Regions from separate parts of the Streptomyces sp. SAS_270 genome, predicted to be linked through region 2. Evidence: predicted binding sites of a transcription regulator. Region 2 holds the regulator's gene; each other region holds the start of a gene.

Region 1 (3,273 bases), on a different contig from region 2:
GGCCCCGCGCGGGCCGTGGCCTGGGAAGATCCGGCCCCATGCGACTAGTAGGACAAAATGAAGAAAACCGTATGAAGCTCGCAGGCCGGGCGCGCCGTCCCGCGCACGCACGGCGCAGGAGACGGCCGCGCGCCCGCGCCCGCGGCGCGATCGCCGTACTCGCCGTAGCCGCCCTCGCCTCCGGCTGCGCCGAGAACACCCCCAGCGCCCGCGTACGGCCCGCCCCCGGCCAGCAGCCACTGAAGGCACCGCCCGCGCGCGCCCTGGACACGTACGCCTCCCACCTGCGCGCCGCGTACGCCGCGCGCGTGGCCGCGGCGAAGCGCTGGGGCCTGGCGAAGGTCCCGCTCGCGGCACCGGCACCCCCGGCGCGCAAGCCGCTGATCAAGGCGCGCAAGGGCTTCGAGGTGGACGGCCAGGAGGATCTGCCCCCGGTCTTCACCACCATCCCCACCAAGGACAGGGTCGTCTTCCTGACCATCGACGACGGCGCCGAGAAGGACCCGGCGTTCCTGCGGATGATGAGCGAGCTGCGGATCCCGTACACCGCCTTCCTCAGCGACTACCTGGTGAAGGACAACTACGGCTACTTCAAGAAGATGCGGGACCGCGGTGTCGTACTGAACAACCACACCCTCCACCACCCGTACCTTCCCGGACTCTCCTACGAGCGTCAGAAGCACGAGATCTGCGGCATGCAGGACATCATGGCCAAGCAGTACGGAAAGCGCCCGAAGCTCTTCCGTCCGCCCTATGGCAACTACAACGAGGACACCCTGCGTGCGGCGAAGTCCTGCGGCATCAAGTACGCCCCGATCTGGGACGAGGAGGTCTACGTCGACCACTGGGAGTACCGCGAGTGGGACCAGGACCTGCACCCCGGCGACATCGTCCTCACCCACTTCCGTGGCCGGAAGGACTGGAAGGGGACCATGCCCGACATGGTCCGCCGCTTCCTGAAGAAGGTCACGGACGAGGGGTACGCGGTGGCGCGACTGGAGGACTACCTGTGAAGGACCGACCATGAGACCGCGCGCCCTGGCCGCCGCGCTGCTCGCCCCCCTGCTGCTCGCCCCGCTGGCCGGCTGCGCCCAGTCCGTCGACCCCATCGAACGCCTGGGCAAGAAGGCCGCACAGCGGGTCCGCCCGCACGGCCCGACCGTCGCCGACTACCGCCGCCGAGGCCTGCCCGCCCCCCACGCCCCGACACGCCCCTCCTCACCCACACCGTCGACCACGAAGGCGCCCACGAGACCGCCCACGCCGACACTCCGGCCGCGTTAGCCGTCCGGTGCCGAGGGCATTTCAGCCCGTCCGGCGTTTGAGGACGAGCGCGTCAGCGCGACACGGGGGTCTGGGGGCGGAGCCCCCAGGGGCGGCCCACCCCGGCCCCGGGCGCCCAAAACCTGCCGCCGCGCCGCAGGCAATTGGCACTCCGCTTGACCGAGTGCTAATCGCGGTCATAGTCTCGGGTCTGGCACTCCCCCCTGGAGAGTGCCAATAGCGACGGGCAGATCCGGCACCCGCGACGACGGATCCACCTGGTCGCCACCTCAGACAGTTAACCCCGTGAGATCTCCGAAGGGGGAGGTCGGATCGTGACGACCACCAGCTCCAAGGTTGCCATCAAGCCGCTCGAGGACCGCATTGTGGTCCAGCCGCTCGACGCCGAGCAGACCACGGCCTCGGGCCTGGTCATTCCGGACACCGCCAAGGAGAAGCCCCAGGAGGGCGTCGTCCTGGCCGTGGGCCCGGGCCGCTTCGAGAACGGCGAGCGCCTGCCGCTCGACGTGAAGGTCGGCGACATCGTGCTGTACAGCAAGTACGGCGGCACCGAGGTGAAGTACAGCGGCGAGGAGTACCTCGTCCTCTCGGCTCGCGACGTACTCGCGATCATCGAGAAGTAGTTCACCTTTAAGCAGACAGTGCTTTGAACTGCGCCCCTGGCCCCCGCAATCGCTAAGAAGCCGGGTGCCTGGGGCGCAGTTTCGTTCTCCCTAGATTTCCGAGAGGGCTGAATCGCTCCCATGGCGAAGATCCTGAAGTTCGACGAGGACGCCCGTCGCGCCCTCGAGCGCGGCGTCAACAAGCTTGCCGACACGGTCAAGGTGACGATCGGCCCCAAGGGCCGCAACGTCGTCATCGACAAGAAGTTCGGCGCCCCCACCATCACCAACGACGGTGTCACGATCGCCCGCGAGGTCGAGCTCGACGACCCGTACGAGAACCTCGGCGCCCAGCTGGTGAAGGAGGTGGCGACCAAGACCAACGACATCGCGGGTGACGGTACGACCACCGCCACCGTGCTGGCCCAGGCGCTCGTCCGCGAGGGTCTGCGCAACGTCGCGGCCGGCGCGTCGCCCGCCCTCCTGAAGAAGGGCATCGACGCCGCGGTCAAGGCCGTGTCCGAGGAGCTCCTCGAGACCGCCCGTCCGATCGACGACAAGTCGGACATCGCCGCCGTCGCCGCGCTCTCCGCGCAGGACTCGCAGGTCGGCGAGCTCATCGCCGAGGCGATGGACAAGGTCGGCAAGGACGGTGTCATCACCGTCGAGGAGTCCAACACCTTCGGCCTGGAGCTGGACTTCACCGAGGGCATGGCCTTCGACAAGGGCTACCTGTCCCCGTACATGGTGTCCGACCAGGAGCGTATGGAGGCCGTCCTCGACGACCCGTACATCCTGATCCACCAGGGCAAGATCAGCTCCATCCAGGACCTGCTGCCGCTGCTCGAGAAGGTCATCCAGACCAACGCCTCCAAGCCGCTGCTGATCATCGCCGAGGACGTCGAGGGCGAGGCCCTGTCGACCCTGGTCGTGAACAAGATCCGCGGCACGTTCAACGCGGTCGCGGTCAAGGCCCCCGGCTTCGGTGACCGCCGCAAGGCCATGCTCGGCGACATCGCCACCCTCACCGGTGGTCAGGTCATCGCCGAGGAGGTCGGCCTCAAGCTCGACCAGGTCGGCCTGGACGTGCTGGGCACCGCCCGCCGCGTCACGGTCACCAAGGACGACACGACCATCGTCGACGGCGGCGGCGACAGCGCCGACGTCTCGGGCCGCGTCAACCAGATCAAGGCCGAGATCGAGAACACGGACTCCGACTGGGACCGCGAGAAGCTCCAGGAGCGCCTCGCGAAGCTGGCCGGCGGCGTGTGCGTGATCAAGGTCGGCGCCGCCACCGAGGTGGAGCTGAAGGAGAAGAAGCACCGTCTGGAGGACGCCATCTCCGCGACCCGCGCCGCGGTCGAGGAGGGCATCGTCTCCGGTGGTG
Region 2 (3,273 bases):
CTCCTCCATCCCGTCGAGCGTCTCCAGCGGCACCTTCGTGCCGAGCGACGCCGCGGTCATCGGGATGGTGACCGTGCAGTGCAGGTCGTCGCCGCGCCGCTGGAACGTGGAGTGCGGCAGCTCGTGGATCTCGACGTACAGGTCGCCGGCGGGACCGCCGCCGGGGCCGACCTCGCCCTCGCCCGCGAGCTGGATCCGCGTGCCGTTGTCCACACCGGCCGGGATCTTCACGGTCAGGGTCCGGCGCGAGCGCACCCGCCCGTCGCCCGCGCACTCCGGGCACGGGGTCGGGACGACGGTCCCGAAGCCCTGGCACTGGGGGCAGGGGCGGGACGTCATGACCTGGCCGAGGAAGGACCGGGTGACCTGCGACACCTCACCGCGGCCGCGGCACATGTCACACGTCTGGGCCGTGGTCCCCGGCGCAGCGCCCTCACCACTGCAGGTGGTGCAGACGACGGCCGTGTCGACCTGGATGTCCTTCGTGGTGCCGAAGGCCGCCTCGTCGAGCTCGATCTCCAGCCGGATCATGGCGTCCTGGCCGCGGCGCGTACGCGAGCGTGGCCCGCGCTGCGACGCCGTACCGAAGAACGCGTCCATGATGTCCGAGAAGTTCCCGAAGCCGCCGGCTCCGAAGCCTCCCGCGCCGCCGCCCGACTGGGACAGCGGGTCGCCGCCGAGGTCGTAGACCTGCTTCTTCTGCGGGTCCGACAACACCTCGTAGGCGGCGTTGATCTCCTTGAAGCGCTCCTGCGTCTTCGGATCGGGATTGACGTCCGGGTGCAGCTCGCGGGCGAGCCTCCGGAACGCCTTCTTGATCTCGTCCTGGGAAGCGTCGCGGCGTACGCCGAGTACGGCGTAGTAGTCCGTGGCCACTTACGACTCCGCCAGGATCTGTCCGACGTACCGTGCCACCGCTCGTACCGCTCCCATCGTTCCCGGGTAATCCATGCGGGTCGGTCCGACCACGCCAAGTTTCGCTACTGCTTCGACGCCCGAACCGTAGCCGACCGAGACCACGGACGTGGAGTTGAGTCCCTCATACGCGTTCTCGTGACCGATCCGTACGGTCATGCCCGAATCCCCCGCCTCACCAAGCAACTTGAGGAGCACGACCTGCTCCTCCAGCGCTTCGAGGACCGGACGGATAGTGAGGGGAAAGTCATGTCCGAAGCGGGTGAGATTGGCGGTGCCGCCGATCATCAGCCGCTCCTCGGTCTCCTCGACAAGCGTCTCCAGGAGAGTGGAGAGCACCGTGGCGACCGTACCCCGGTCCTCCGCCTCGAAGCTGTCGGGGAGGTCCTGCACGAGCTGCGGGACGTCCGCGAAGCGGCGGCCCGCGACCCTGGCGTTGAGCCGCGCCCGCAGATCCGCGAGCGACGTCTCCCCGAACGGCGCCGGACAGTCGATCATGCGCTGCTCGACCCGGCCGGTGTCCGTGATCAGCACCAGCATCACACGGGCGGGGGCCAGCGAGAGCAGCTCCACGTGCCGCACCGTCGAGCGGGTCAGCGAGGGGTACTGCACGACGGCGACCTGCCGGGTGAGCTGCGCGAGCAGCCGCACCGTACGGCCCACGACGTCGTCGAGGTCGACCGCGCCGTCCAGGAAGTTCTGGATCGCGCGACGCTCGGGTGCGGTCATCGGCTTGACGCCCGCGAGCTTGTCGACGAAGAGCCGATAGCCCTTGTCCGTGGGGATGCGCCCGGCGCTGGTGTGCGGCTGGGCGATGTACCCCTCGTCCTCCAGGGCCGCCATGTCGTTGCGGACGGTCGCGGGCGAGACCCCGAGGCTGTGCCGCTCGGTGAGCGCCTTGGAGCCGACCGGCTCCTCGGTCCCGACATAGTCCTGGACGATGGCGCGCAGCACCTCAAGCCTTCGGTCACTGAGCATCGCGCACACCTCCAGCGGTCTTCCAGCGGTCTTCCAGCTGCTCCTGGCCTGGCACTCAGCGCATGCGAGTGCCAGCGTTCCCCGGCCCAGTGTACGGCCGTGGGGTACGGCCCCGGCAAGGGCGGCCCTGCCATGTCATGCCGACGTGTACCGACCTGTCCTGCGATGTCGTGCCTGTACCCGCCTCGCCGCTAGCGTCGGCGTATGAAGGTGACTTGGGAAGAGGCGGGGTGGGAGGAACTGTCGCCGCGGGTCGGGCGGCGGCGGCTTCCCGTGTGGGACTGCACCGCCGGGCTGGTGGTCGGCGAGGGCGCGGCGCTGCTGATCGACGCGGGGTCGAGCCTGGGCGAGGGCGCGCGGCTGCGCGCCGAGGCGCAGCGGCTCCTGGGTCCGCCGGGCGGCGACCGCCGTGTGACACACCTCGCGCTCACCCACCCGCACTTCGACCACGTCTTCGGCGCGGCGGCGTTCGCGGGGGTGGAGGTGTTCGGCGCGGTGGGCGTGGACGCGGTCCTCACCCACGACCGGGAGGAACTGCGCGCGGACGCCGTACGCAACGGGCTGGACGCGCGGGCGGCCGCCGAGGCGGCCGATCTCCTCGCCCGTCCCCGCCATGTCGTGTCCGGTGAGTGGACCCTCGACCTGGGCGGCGGTCTGCAGGTGCTGCTGGCGAACGTCGGCCCGGGCCACACCTGCCACGACCTGGCGGTCCTCGTGCCGGCCACGGCCTCCGCCCCGGAGGTCGTCTTCTGCGGCGACCTCGTCGAGGAGTCCGGCGAGCCGCAGGCCGGTCCGGACGCCGTCCCCTCCCACTGGCCCGCGGCCCTGGACCGGCTGCTCGACCTGGGCGGCGAGGACGCGGTGTACGTGCCCGGCCACGGAGCCGCGGTGAATGCGGCGTTCGTCCGGGCGCAGCGGGACTCGCTGGCGGCCCGTTTCGGCGTGTCGTAGGAGGGTGTACGGCGTCGGCGCGGCGCTTCTCCTATCGTCATCCGAATGCGCCAGTACTCTCCGGACCTGACCCCGCCCTGGAAGAAGCCCAAGCCCGTGCCCGAGGTCCCGGCGGACCCGGGACTGGTGGTCGAGGAGCCCGGTACCGGTTTCTGCGGTGCGGTGATCCGCTGCGAGGCGGGCACGGTGACGCTGGAGGACCGCTTCGGCAAGCACCGGGTCTTCCCGATGGAGCCGCGCGGCTTCCTCCTGGAGGGCCGGGTGGTCACGCTCGTCCGCCCCGCCGCCGGTCCCCTGCGGCCCACCCGCACGGCGTCCGGTTCGGTCGCCGTGCCGGGTGCGCGGGCCCGGGTGGCGCGGGCCGGGCGGATCTACGTCGAGGGCCGTCACGACGCCGAGCTGGTCGAGCGGGTCTGGGGCGACGACCTG
Region 3 (3,273 bases), on a different contig from region 2:
GGGGGCACTGAGGGACACGCGGAACTCCTTGGGACTTCGGGACTCACCGGGGGACATAACGCACGGTATGTGCGCATGCATCGACTCTCCCATGTCAACGGCTCCGCAGACCCCGGAATTCCGCCCGTATTCGCCGGTCGGGGTGTGATCCCGGATACGCCCGAGGGCGGTACCCCTTCCAAGAAGGGGTACCGCCCTCGGAACTGACAGACTCCGCCGATCCGTGAAGGATCAGAAGTCCATGTCACCGCCCGGCATGCCGCCCGGAGCGCCGCCCGCGGCGGCCTTCTCCGGCTTGTCGGCGATGACGGCCTCGGTGGTCAGGAACAGCGCGGCGATGGACGCGGCGTTCTGCAGGGCAGAGCGCGTGACCTTCGCCGGGTCGATGATGCCTTCGGCGATCATGTCGACGTACTCACCGGTCGCGGCGTTCAGGCCGTGGCCGACGGGCAGGTTGCGCACCTTCTCGACGATGACGCCACCCTCGAGACCACCGTTGACGGCGATCTGCTTGAGCGGGGCCTCCAGGGCCAGCTTCACGGCGTTGGCGCCGGTCGCCTCGTCACCCGAGAGCTCGAGCTTCTCGAAGACCGAGGAAGCCTGGAGCAGGGCCACGCCACCACCGGCGACGATGCCCTCCTCGACGGCCGCCTTCGCGTTGCGAACGGCGTCCTCGATGCGGTGCTTGCGCTCCTTGAGCTCGACCTCGGTGGCGGCACCGGCCTTGATGACGGCCACGCCGCCGGCCAGCTTCGCCAGACGCTCCTGGAGCTTCTCGCGGTCGTAGTCCGAGTCGCTGTTCTCGATCTCGGCGCGGATCTGGTTGACGCGACCGGCAACCTGGTCCGCCGAGCCCGAGCCGTCGACGATCGTCGTCTCGTCCTTGGTGATGACCACCTTGCGGGCACGGCCCAGCAGGTCGAGACCGGCGTTCTCCAGCTTGAGGCCGACCTCCTCGGAGATGACCTCGCCGCCCGTGAGGATGGCGATGTCGCCGAGCATGGCCTTGCGGCGGTCACCGAAGCCCGGGGCCTTGACGGCGACGGACTTGAAGGTGCCACGGATCTTGTTGACGACCAGGGTCGACAGGGCCTCGCCCTCGACGTCCTCGGCGATGATCAGCAGCGGCTTGCCGCCCTGCATGACCTTCTCCAGGAGCGGGAGCAGGTCCTTGACGTTCGCGATCTTGGAGTTCGCGATCAGGATGTACGGGTCGTCGAGGACGGCCTCCATACGCTCCATGTCGGTGGCGAAGTACGCCGAGATGTAGCCCTTGTCGAAGCGCATACCCTCGGTGAGTTCCAGCTCCAGACCGAAGGTCTGGGACTCCTCGACGGTGATGACGCCTTCCTTGCCGACCTTGTCCATGGCCTCGGCGATGAGCTCGCCGATCTGGGTGTCGGCGGCGGAGATGGAGGCCGTGGAAGCGATCTGCTCCTTGGTCTCGACATCCTTGGCCTGCTCAAGGAGGGCACCGGAGACGGCCTCGACGGCCTTCTCGATACCGCGCTTGAGGGCCATCGGGTTGGCACCGGCGGCTACGTTGCGCAGGCCCTCGCGGACCAGCGCCTGCGCCAGAACGGTCGCCGTGGTCGTACCGTCACCGGCGACGTCGTCCGTCTTCTTGGCGACTTCCTTGACCAGCTCGGCGCCGATCTTCTCGTACGGGTCCTCGAGCTCGATCTCCTTGGCGATGGAAACACCATCGTTGGTGATCGTGGGGGCGCCCCACTTCTTCTCGAGGACGACGTTGCGGCCCTTGGGGCCAAGGGTGACCTTGACGGCGTCGGCGAGCTGGTTCATCCCGCGCTCGAGACCGCGCCGTGCCTCCTCGTCGAACGCGATGATCTTGGCCATGTGAAGTGGTCCTCCCGGACTGGGGTGGAATCTCCAGGACCGCGCCCGCGCCCGCGACGGACGGCCTGCCGGCCTCGTGGTTCCTTGCCCCACTTGGCCTGCGAGCCTCACCGACCCGGTCCTCGTTATCACTCTCACCTTCAGAGTGCTAACGCCAATGATTAGCACTCGCCCCTGCCGAGTGCAAGCGGCTCGGGTTGATCCCCAGGTGAGCAGGGGGGCGCGTGCGCGGGGCGCGGGGCCGTCCGCCCGCATCCCTGGGCACGCCGAAGGGCTCGTACCCCTGGAGGTACGAGCCCTTCGTCACGTCGCTGTTTGTGTTCAGTCGGCGCGTGCTTCAGCCGGCAGCCAGTCGGACCATGTCCGCCTGCGGCCCCTTCTGACCCTGCGAGATCTCGAACTCGACCCGCTGGCCCTCTTCAAGGGTGCGGTAGCCGTCCATCTGAATCGCGCTGTAGTGGACGAATACATCCGCACCACCGTCGACCGCGATGAAGCCGTACCCCTTCTCCGCGTTGAACCACTTGACGGTGCCCTGAGCCATGCCTAACTCCCCTATTACTGGCCCTTGCACAGATCCACACTTCGTGGATCCGGGTCAGACCTCACCCCCCAACGGTTGGGGGTGTGCGCCGGAACGCGTCGACCGCGGCTGAATGTATCTGTCCAACTGCCGTCTGCAACAGGTCAATCGGACGAGAATTCTGGGCATGACCGATCGGGAAAATGCGGAGAATTTGCGCAGATTCAGGGCAAGTCGGGCCCCATAAATGCCATAAACGGCTAGAAATGATGGGGCACTTTGGCTGCTTCTTATCGGGTGTCGGGCGAGAACTCATATGCGCCCGGCATGAGGACGACTCGGAAAGCGAAGCAGGTTCCCCAACTGTACCGCGCTCAACCATACAGAATTGCCCCCTCCGTTTCTCTTACGGAGAGGGCAATTCGATGAACAATGAGTGACAGCCGTTACCGAAGGTAACGAAAGGGGCGGTCAGCCTCCGGCGACGGCCGGGATGATCGAGACGCCCGCGCCGTCCGGCGTCACCGTCTCCAGACCCTGCTCGAAGCGGACGTCGTCGTCGTTGACGTACACGTTGACGAAGCGGCGCAGCTTGCCCTGGTCGTCGAGAACGCGGGCGGCGATGCCTGTGTGGTTCTTCTCCAGGTCGGCGATGACGTCGGCGAGGGTCGCGCCCTCGGCGCTCACCTCGGCCTGGCCGCCGGTGTAGGTGCGCAGGATGGTGGGGATGCGGACGTTGACGCTCATGATGCGAGGCCAGCCTCTCGGAAGGAGTCCAGGTTCGGGCGGATGGTCGCGGTCAGGCCGGTGCCGGCCACCGCGTCCAGGGTCTTGAGGCCGTCGCCGGTGTTCAGCACGACGGTGGTCAGGGTCGGGTCGAGCAGACCGTTCTC

The links. Region 2 encodes HrcA, which represses chaperone genes, less so after heat shock. Its sites were predicted from a motif close to TTNGCACTCNGNNNNNCNGAGTGCNAA; they were not measured.
Region 1: the regulator HrcA is predicted to act here: its motif matches at 1,428-1,454, upstream of groES (co-chaperone GroES).
Region 3: the regulator HrcA is predicted to act here: its motif matches at 1,983-2,009, upstream of groL (chaperonin GroEL).

What each region holds. Positions count from the first base shown of each region.
Region 1 covers NZ_JBMNDS010000053.1:67,460-70,732, forward strand. Annotated here, with positions in the region: gene ACN6LB_RS29680 (polysaccharide deacetylase family protein) at 39-1,013, shown strand; gene ACN6LB_RS29685 (hypothetical protein) at 1,024-1,284, shown strand; gene groES (co-chaperone GroES) at 1,599-1,907, shown strand; gene groL (chaperonin GroEL) at 2,028-3,273, shown strand, end outside.
Region 2 covers NZ_JBMNDS010000008.1:175,398-178,670, reverse strand. Annotated here, with positions in the region: gene dnaJ (molecular chaperone DnaJ) at 1-876, opposite strand, end outside; gene hrcA (heat-inducible transcriptional repressor HrcA) at 877-1,893, opposite strand; gene ACN6LB_RS08320 (MBL fold metallo-hydrolase) at 2,098-2,844, shown strand; gene ACN6LB_RS08315 (DUF3097 domain-containing protein) at 2,890-3,273, shown strand, end outside.
Region 3 covers NZ_JBMNDS010000001.1:145,001-148,273, reverse strand. Annotated here, with positions in the region: gene ACN6LB_RS00775 (NADH:flavin oxidoreductase) at 1-57, opposite strand, end outside; gene groL (chaperonin GroEL) at 232-1,857, opposite strand; gene ACN6LB_RS00765 (cold-shock protein) at 2,195-2,401, opposite strand; gene ACN6LB_RS00760 (MoaD/ThiS family protein) at 2,852-3,127, opposite strand; gene thrC (threonine synthase) at 3,124-3,273, opposite strand, start outside.